2 regions of the Streptomyces sp. NBC_00878 genome follow, and region 2 is predicted to be linked to the other one. Evidence: riboswitches for the same ligand, from Rfam matches in the RefSeq annotation. Region 2 holds a riboswitch; the other holds the start of a gene.

Region 1 (4,464 bases), 7.0 Mb from region 2:
CCCGGAGCCGGAGCCGGAGCCGGAGCCGGAGCCGGAGCCGGAGCCGGAGCCGGAGCCGGAGCCGGAGCGGCCGGAGCCGGGGATGGGGATGGGGATGGGAGCGGGAGTGGGAGCGGAGGATCCGGTGCGGCGGCGCAGCATGGCGGCGTAGGCCTCGGTCAGTGCGGGGCCGGGGTCGACGCCGAGTTCGTCGGCCAGCCGACGGCAGCTGCGCCGGTAGACGGTGACCGCCTGGTCGCGTCGCCCGACGGCCTGGTAGGCCCGGATGAGCCGGGCCTGGGCGTCCTCGTCCAGCGGCTGCGCGGCAGCGGTCTCCTCCAGGACGGCCAGCGCGTCGGCGCACCTGCCCGCCGCGATCATGGCATCGCCGTACTGGGCGACGGCACCCCGACGTTCCTCCGCGAGGGCGACAACAACCGGGTGCGCGGAGAGGAAGGGCAGGTCCGCGAGGGGCGGTTGCTGCCACAGCCCGAGCGCGTCGGTCAGCAGCGCCGCGGCCCGTTCCGGATCGCCGCCCTGCTCGTCCCGTCGTACGGTCACCGCGTTGGCGACCAGTTCCCTGAAGCGCAGCAGATCGATGGCGTCGTACGGGACGCGCAGCGCGTAGCCGTCGCCGAGCCGGGGCAGCACCGCGCTGCGGGCGCGGGGCTGCCGGTCCGGCTCCAGCAGGTGGCGCAGGTGCTTGATGTGGGTCTGGACCACGTTCGACGCGGTCGCCGGCGGGCGCTCGCCCCACAGGGCGTCCGCGAGTCCGAAGAACGGCAGTTGCTGTCCACGGGACACGGCGAGCAGGGCGAGCACCGCGCGGCGCTGGGGCGAACCGAGGTCGAGACGGGTGCCTTCCCGCCAGACGCAGACCGGTCCGAGTACCTGAATGCGCATGCGCTCCCCGCCCCCAATTTTACAATTCCCTCACTATTCCCTTTCTTTACCTCCCTGATCGGCATATCCGGAAGGCGTATTCAGGCCCAGTGCTGCGCAGTTGTCGCACCTCCGGGCCGTGGGCGTCGGCTCAGAGCTGGTCGCCGGAGAGCTCCGGGTGAAGGGCGAGGCGTCGTACGTACGCCTCGATGTGGCGGTACGGAAAAAGCGTGCAGGCCGCATCGAAGTGGTCGAGGTGTGTGAGCGTCACCCAGATGTCGCTGTCCGCGATGCTGGGCTCATCGCCCAACACGTAGGAGTGGCGGGCGAGTTGCCGGTCGAGCCGAGCCAGCGCGGGCAGGCGGGCTCCGTCGGCACTGACGTCGGGCTTGGCTCCGCCATCGGTCCCGCCTTCGCTCCCGCCTTCGCTCCCGCCATCGGTCTCGCCATCGGTCCCGGCGTCGGTCTCGCCATCGGTCACGCCATCCGTCCCGGCGTCGGCCAGCAGGCCGGCGAGGTCGCGGAGGATGTCGGGCGTGTGGTTGCTGACGACGCGCCCGCTCCAGCGGTCGCACAGCGCGGGCGCGGTGAGCGGACCGTCGTAGCGGTGCCAGGTCGCTTCGTAGGCTCCGCGCAGTGAGGCGAAGCCCTGGGGTGTTTCGGCGGGGAGCTTCGGGACCGTGGTCGTGAGCGAGTCCCTGAGACCGAGCAGGTCGAGGACGACCGCGATGCGCCGCGAACGCGGACAGGTTTCGCAGAGGTAGAGGTGGTAGCGGCGCGGCGCCGGGTAGAAGCCACCGGCGAGACCGACGCCGATGCGGCTGCGGAAGCGGTCCGGACGGGAGACCGAACGGGGGACGGACGTGCCGCCGACGGCCACCCCGGGGACGGGTGAGCAGCCGGGGACCGCTGAACGGGAGGCGGCCGTGCGGGAGGCCGCCGCCGTGCAGGTGTCCGTGCTGGAACCGCGGGAAACTGTCTCGGGCATGACTCTCCTGGGGGGAACGCGGAGGCCCTGGCCGCCTCGTGGGCGCCAGTGGCGGAACGGAGTGACTGCGCTGCCGTACAGGTCCGGATCAGTCGGACGCGTAGCGGATCAGTAAGCGCTGGAGACACGCGACAAGTCGATGTGCAAGCGCCTCGTCAAGCCGTTCCTGGACTTCCTGGACAATTCCCACCGGTCCCACCGTCGGGGCTCGCGAGACGCGAGACCACGCTTGTCCCGCCGCTCCGGCGGAACCCGGTCGTCACCCGGGGCACCCCGTCGCGGTGGAAGGGTTGCCTGCCAGCGGGCCGGGGCCGATGACCGCACGGACGGGGCAAACCCCGCACGACGGGCGCTGGCAATCGTGACCGTCGCCGTCAGTCTTGGCGGGCTCCGCGGGACCGTCAAGACTGCGTCTCAGCACCTGGGCATCCCGCCGATAAACCTCCTGACACGAACTGACGGCCGCCGGAAGAAAAGGCACAGCCGTACTGTTGTGCTCGTTGACGACGAGACGGTGCCCGATCGAGGGCCCGCGAGAGCGAGGTCGGCCGGACCCCGGTCGGCCGGGCCGGAAGGGCGGAGGTGACGCACGTGCGAGCGCGAACCGTGGCCCGCCACAGCGTCCCGAGGGCCGCTCCGCTCCACCGCGTACGCCTCTACTCCCGGCAGCACATCGACCTGCTGCGCGTGGCCGGCGCGCTCTGTTGCTCCTGACCTGTAGCCCCCGCGGTCGTGCCCTCCCCTGAGGGCCGGCCTCCTCGTACGGTCGATCAGGAAGGCACACCTCTCGTGTCCTCAGCACCCTCCGCCCTGCCCACTTCACCGCACCTGCACCTCGCCGTGGCCCTCGACGGCGCAGGCTGGCACCCCGCCGCCTGGCGCGAACCGGTGGCCCGGCCGCAAGAACTGTTCACCGCCCGGTACTGGGCCGATCTCGTCGCCGAGGCCGAGCGCGGTCTCCTCGACCTCGTGACCTTCGAGGACGGCCTCGGCCTGCAGTCCTCGCACTTCATCGAGCCGGACGGGCGGATCGACCAGGTCCGCGGCCGACTCGACGCCGTGCTCGTCGCCGCCCGTGTCGCCCCGTTGACCCGCCATATAGGTCTGGTGCCAACCGTGGTGGCCACGCACACGGAGCCGTTCCACATCTCCAAGGCCATCGCCACCCTCGACTATGTGAGCTCCGGCAGGGCGGGTCTGCGCGTGCAGTTGACGGCCCGACAGAACGAGGCGGCGCACTTCGGCCGGCGTACGCTGCCCCGCCTGGACGCCTACGACAGCCCGGCCACGCAGGACGTGGTGACCGGTCTCCTCGACGAGACGGCCGACTACGTCGAGGTCGTGCGTCGCCTCTGGGACAGCTGGGAGGACGACGCCGAGATCCGGGACGCGGCCACCGGCCGTTTCATCGACCGCGACAAGCTCCACTACATCGACTTCGAGGGCAGGCACTTCAGCGTCAAGGGCCCCTCCATCACCCCACGTCCGCCGCAGGGGCAGCCCGTCGTCAGTGCCCTCGCGCACCAGACCGTCCCCTACCGGCTGGTGGCCCGCTCCGCCGACATCGGCTACGTCACCCCGCGCGACACCGGCCACGCCCGCGCGATCGTCGCCGAGATCCGCGCCGAACAGGCCGTTGCGGGCCGCGCCGACGAGCCCCTGCACCTCTTCGGCGACCTGGTGGTCTTCCTCGACGACGACCCCGCCGCCGCGGCCGCCCGCAAGGACCGCCTCGACACCCTCGCGGGACAGCCGTTCACCAGCGATGCCCGTGTCTTCACCGGCACGCCCGCCCAGCTGGCCGACCTGCTCCAGGAGTTGCGGTCGGCCGGGCTGAGCGGCTTCCGGCTGCGCCCCGCCGTCCTCGGCCACGACCTGCCGGCCATCACCCGGGGCCTGGTCCCCGAACTCCAGCGCCGGGGCGTCTTCCGCCGCGCCTATGAGGCCGACACCCTGCGCGGACTGCTCGGGCTCGCCCACCCGGTCAACCGTTACGCCGCCAACGCCGCTGCCAACGCCGTTGCCAACGCCGTTGCCAACGCCAACACCGCTGCCAACGCCACCGCCTGAGCCGGACGGAGACCGCAGGACCATGAGCAAGCCGCTGAAGCAGATCCACCTGGCCGCCCACTTCCCCGGCGTCAACAACACCACCGTCTGGAGCGACCCGGAGGCCGGCAGCCACATCGAGTTCAGCTCCTTCGCGCACTTCGCGCGGACCGCCGAACGCGCCAAGTTCGACTTCCTGTTCCTCGCCGAAGGGCTGCGGCTGCGCGAACAGGGCGGAAAGATCTACGACTTGGACGTCGTCGGCCGACCCGACACCTTCACCGTCCTCACCGCGCTGGCCGCCGTCACCCAGCACCTCGGTCTGACCGGCACCATCAACTCCACCTTCAACGAGCCCTATGAGGTGGCCCGCCAGTTCGCCAGCCTGGACCACCTCTCGGGCGGACGCGCCGCCTGGAACGTCGTCACCTCCTGGGACGCCTTCACCGGCGAGAACTTCCGCCGCGGCGGTTTCCTCCCGCAGGACGAGCGCTACTCCCGGGCCAAGGAGTTCCTGGCCACCGCGAACGAACTCTTCGACTCATGGCACGGCGACGAGCTCGTCG
Region 2 (4,464 bases):
AGCTGATGTCGGAGGCGTTCGCCTCCACGCTGGACATCAGCTTCGACGTCCGCGGCGGTCTGCTCATCCGGCAGATCCACCACTGGGCGGCCATCGTTTTCCTGGCCGGCATGTTCGTGCACATGATGCGCGTCTTCTTCACCGGCGCGTTCCGCAAGCCGCGTGAGATCAACTGGATGTTCGGCTTCCTGCTGTTCGTCCTCGGCATGTTCACCGGCTTCACCGGCTACTCGCTCCCGGACGACCTGCTCTCCGGCACCGGCGTCCGTTTCACCCAGGGTGCGATCCTGGCCACGCCGATCGTCGGCACGTACGTCTCGTTCTTCCTGTTCGGCGGGGAGTTCCCGGGCGGCGACTTCGTCTCGCGGTTCTACTCGATCCACATTCTGCTGCTGCCCGGCATCATGCTGGGCCTGGTGGTCGGCCACCTGATCCTGGTCTTCTACCACAAGCACACGCAGTTCGCGGGCCCCGGAAAGACCAACAAGAACGTCGTCGGCATGCCGCTGCTGCCGGTCTACATGGCCAAGGCCGGAGGCTTCTTCTTCCTGGTCTTCGGTTTCATCGCGATGCTGTCCGCGGTCGCGTCCATCAACCCGATCTGGGTGCTCGGGCCGTACCGGCCGGACCAGGTGTCCACGGGCGCCCAGCCCGACTGGTACATGGGCTTCGCCGAGGGCCTGATCCGAGCGATGCCGGGCTGGGAGATCAACCTCTGGGGTCACACACTGGTCCTCGGTGTGTTCATCCCGCTGGTGCTCTTCGGGCTCTTCCTCGGGATCATCGCGATGTACCCGTTCATCGAGTCCTGGATCACCGGGGACAAGCGCGAGCACCACATCCTGGACCGGCCGCGCAACGCCCCGACCCGTACGGCCTTCGGTGTCGCCTGGGTGACCGCCTACATGATCATGCTGATCGGCGGTGGCAACGACATCGTCGCGACGCACTTCCATCTGTCGATCAACTCGGTCACCTGGTTCGTCCGGATCGGGTTCTTCGTCGGACCGGTGCTCGCGTTCGTCGCCACCAAGCGGATCTGTCTCGGCCTCCAGCGCCGCGACAAGGACAAGGTGCTGCACGGCCGCGAGTCGGGCATCATCAAGCGCCTGCCGCACGGTGAGTTCGTCGAGATCCACGAGCCGCTCAGCCAGGAGGCGCTGCACACCCTCACGGCGCACGAGCAGTACGAGCCGGCCGCGATCGGCCCGGCGGTCGACGAGAACGGTGTCGAGCGCAAGGTGAAGGGCCCGCAGAAGTTGCGGGCGAAGCTCAGCAACGCGTACTTCGGCGAGGACAACCAGATCCCGAAGCCGACCGCTGAGGAGTACAAGGAGATCACGAGCGGCCACGGCCACCACTGATCTTCGACCTGTTCGCCACGGCAGGAGCCCCGTCCATTGCCCCGACGGGGCTCTTTGCCGTCCCCGGGGCTGGATAGGGTGGACCTGTTCCCGTACGAGCCACGAACTACGGGCGAAACCCACATCCCACAGGCGTCCCCATCGCGGGACGGACGACCCAGGAGCGGCATATGAGCGCTGTGACCCCCGCTGGAGGCGACACCGCGGCGGTCCGTTCCTGGCCCGCCCTGCTGAACGGCCTGCTGGACGGGCGCGACCTGAGCGCCGCCGACACCGCCTGGGCGATGGACCTGATCATGCGGGGCGAGGCGACCGACGCGCAGATCGCCGGGTTCGTGGTGGCGCTGCGGGCCAAGGGCGAGACCGTCGAGGAGATCACCGGGTTCGTCCAGGCGATGTACGAGCACGCGAACGTGATCGAGGTGCCCGGGGAGACCGTCGACATCGTCGGTACGGGTGGGGACGGGGCGAAGACCGTCAACATCTCCACCATGTCGGCGATCGTCATCGCGGGTACGGGCGCCAAGGTCGTCAAGCACGGCAACCGGGCCGCCTCCTCGGCCTCCGGGGCGTCCGACGTGCTGGAGAAGCTCGGGGTCAATCTGGAGCTGCCGACGCATCGGGTGGCAGCGGTCGCCGAGGCGGCCGGGATCACCTTCTGCTTCGCGGCGAAGTTCCATCCGGCGATGCGTCATGCGGGCGCCGCGCGTGGGCAGTTGGGGATCCGGACGGTGTTCAACGCGCTCGGTCCGCTGACCAATCCGGCGCGGGTGAAGGCGCAGGCCGTCGGGTGCGCCGACCCGCGGATGGCGCCGATCATGGCCGGTGTCTTCGCCGAGCGCGGCAACTCGTCGCTGGTCTTCCGCGGCGACGACGGGCTCGACGAGCTGACCACCACGGCCACGTCCCGGGTGTGGGTCGTACGGGACGGGAAGGTGCGCGAGGAGTCCTTCGATCCGCGTGACGTCGGGATCGAGCTGGTGCCGGTGGAGGCGCTGCGCGGGGCTGACGCCTCGTACAACGCGGATGTGGCCCGGCGGCTGCTGAACGGGGAGACCGGGCCCGTGCGGGACGCCGTGCTGCTGAACTCGGCGGCGGCGCTGGTGGCTCTGTCGCCCGGGGACGGGCCGCTCGCGGACCAGCTGGGGGCGGGGATGGTGAAGGCCGCGGCCGCGATCGACTCGGGGGCGGCGAAGGCGACGTTGGAGCGGTGGGTGGCGGCGACCAACGCGTAGCGGTTGCGGCGGGGGCTTTCTTCGCCCCCGCCGCCCCTATCCAGTCCCGTCACTTCTCGGGGGCTTCGCCCCCGAACTCCCCTTGCGCAGTTCCCCGCGCCCCTGAACCCGACCCCCGCCGTCCCGGTATCCGGACGGCGGGGTTGCGTCTGGATGATCGTGTGGCAAGATGCTGGCAGGTCATGAGCGACAGCCATCAGGCCCCGGCCGGCTGTCCGGCAACCCTCCGTCCGTGGCGGGGTGCCCCGGGTGAAGACCAGGTCGTAGGCAGTGAGGTCTACGGCAAGCGCGGACCCCTCGCCCTCTTTTGAGTGGACACAGCCCAGGGGTCCTGGTCGTTCGAGGGAGCCTTCTGTGAGCCAGCGAATGCGATAGGGCGTCGAGCCCCGCCTCCGCACACCCCTTTTCACCTTCACCCACGCTTGAGCCGTACCCAGTCGTACCCGCTCGCGTGGTGTTCCCGCCTGCCTCACAGGAGTTCGCCATGTCTGTTTCCACCGCTGCCGCCGCCGACCGGTCCGTCTGCCGTGACACCTCCGGCTCCCTGCCCGTGCTGGGACGGGACGTCACCGTCCCGCTCGTCACCGGCGGTGAGGTCACCTACGCCGCGCTCGACTACGCCGCCAGCGCCCCGGCCCTCCAGCGGGTGTGGGACGACGTGGCCGCGTACGCCCCGTACTACGGGAGCGTGCACCGGGGGGCCGGTTACCTCTCCCAGCTGTCCACCGACCTCTTCGAGAACGCCCGCCGCACCGTCGAGGAGTTCCTCGACTGCCGGGACGGTGACCAGGTCGTCTTCACCCGGTCCACCACCGACTCGCTCAACCTCCTCGCCGCGGCGCTCCCCGCCGACTGCCAGGTCTTCGTCTTCGAGACCGAGCATCACGCCTCCCTGCTGCCGTGGCGGGACGCCCGCGTCACCTACCTCAACGCCCCGCGCACCCCGGGCGAGGCCGTCGCGACGCTGGAGCGGGCGCTCGCCGAGCGGGATCCCCACGGGCCGGCGCTCGTGTGCGTCACCGGCGCGTCGAACGTCACCGGCGAGCTGTGGCCCGTACGGGAACTCGCCGCCGCCGCACACACGCACGGCGCCCGGATCGTGCTCGACGCCGCCCAGCTCGCGCCCCACCACCCCGTGTCCGTACGGGAGTTGGACGTCGACTGGGTCGCCTTCTCCGGTCACAAGCTGTACGCGCCCTTCGGCTCGGGTGTCCTCGCCGGACGTGCCGACTGGCTGACCGCGGCCGAGCCGTACCTCGCGGGCGGGGGCGCCTCGCGGAAGGTCTCGCGGCGGGTGGACGGCGGCGTCGACGTCGAGTGGCACGAGGGCGCCGCACGGCACGAGGCCGGGTCGCCCAACGTCATCGGCGCCTACTCCATCGCCTCCGCCTGCAAGGCCCTCACCGAGGCCGGCTTCGACACGCTGGTCGCCCGCGAGCAGCACCTGATCGACACAGTACGGACCGGTCTCGCCGAGGTGCCCGAGGTGCGCGTCCTCTCCCTCTTCGGCGCCGACGCGCCCCGCGTCGGCGTCATCTCCTTCGTCGTCGAGGGCTGGAACAGCTCGCACTTCGCCGCCGCGCTCTCCGCCGAGTACGGCATCGGGGTGCGGGACGGTCTGTTCTGCGCGCACCCGCTCGTGCGCACGCTGCTCGGCAGCGACCCGCAGTCCCAGGGCGAGTGCGGTGCCCCCGAGGCGGCGCCCGGCGAGAAGTCGCTCAACGCCATTCGGGTCAGCTTCGGGGCGGGGACGCCGGACGAGCACGTCGAGCGGTTCGTCCGGGCCGTCAAGGAACTGGTCCGGGACGGCGCGAAGTGGAACTACCGCACGGTGGAAGGGCGTTGCGTCCCGGCCGTGTGACCGG

The links. A riboswitch is a leader RNA that binds a small molecule or an ion and turns the genes downstream of it on or off. The one in region 2 is predicted to bind S-adenosylmethionine.
Region 1: another riboswitch for S-adenosylmethionine. It lies ahead of OHA11_RS04020 (glutathione S-transferase C-terminal domain-containing protein); the one in region 2 lies ahead of OHA11_RS34705 (aminotransferase class V-fold PLP-dependent enzyme).

The regions. Positions count from the first base shown of each region.
Region 1 is NZ_JAPEOK010000001.1:998,704-1,003,167, reverse strand. Features, by position in the region: gene OHA11_RS04025 (tetratricopeptide repeat protein) at 1-882, opposite strand, end outside; gene OHA11_RS04020 (glutathione S-transferase C-terminal domain-containing protein) at 1,013-1,849, opposite strand; SAM riboswitch class IV at 2,070-2,216, opposite strand; gene OHA11_RS04015 (putative leader peptide) at 2,441-2,563, shown strand; gene OHA11_RS04010 (LLM class flavin-dependent oxidoreductase) at 2,639-3,919, shown strand; gene OHA11_RS04005 (NtaA/DmoA family FMN-dependent monooxygenase) at 3,942-4,464, shown strand, end outside.
Region 2 is NZ_JAPEOK010000001.1:8,004,522-8,008,985, forward strand. Features, by position in the region: gene OHA11_RS34695 (cytochrome bc complex cytochrome b subunit) at 1-1,364, shown strand, start outside; gene trpD (anthranilate phosphoribosyltransferase) at 1,535-2,599, shown strand; SAM riboswitch class IV at 2,778-2,894, shown strand; gene OHA11_RS34705 (aminotransferase class V-fold PLP-dependent enzyme) at 3,084-4,460, shown strand.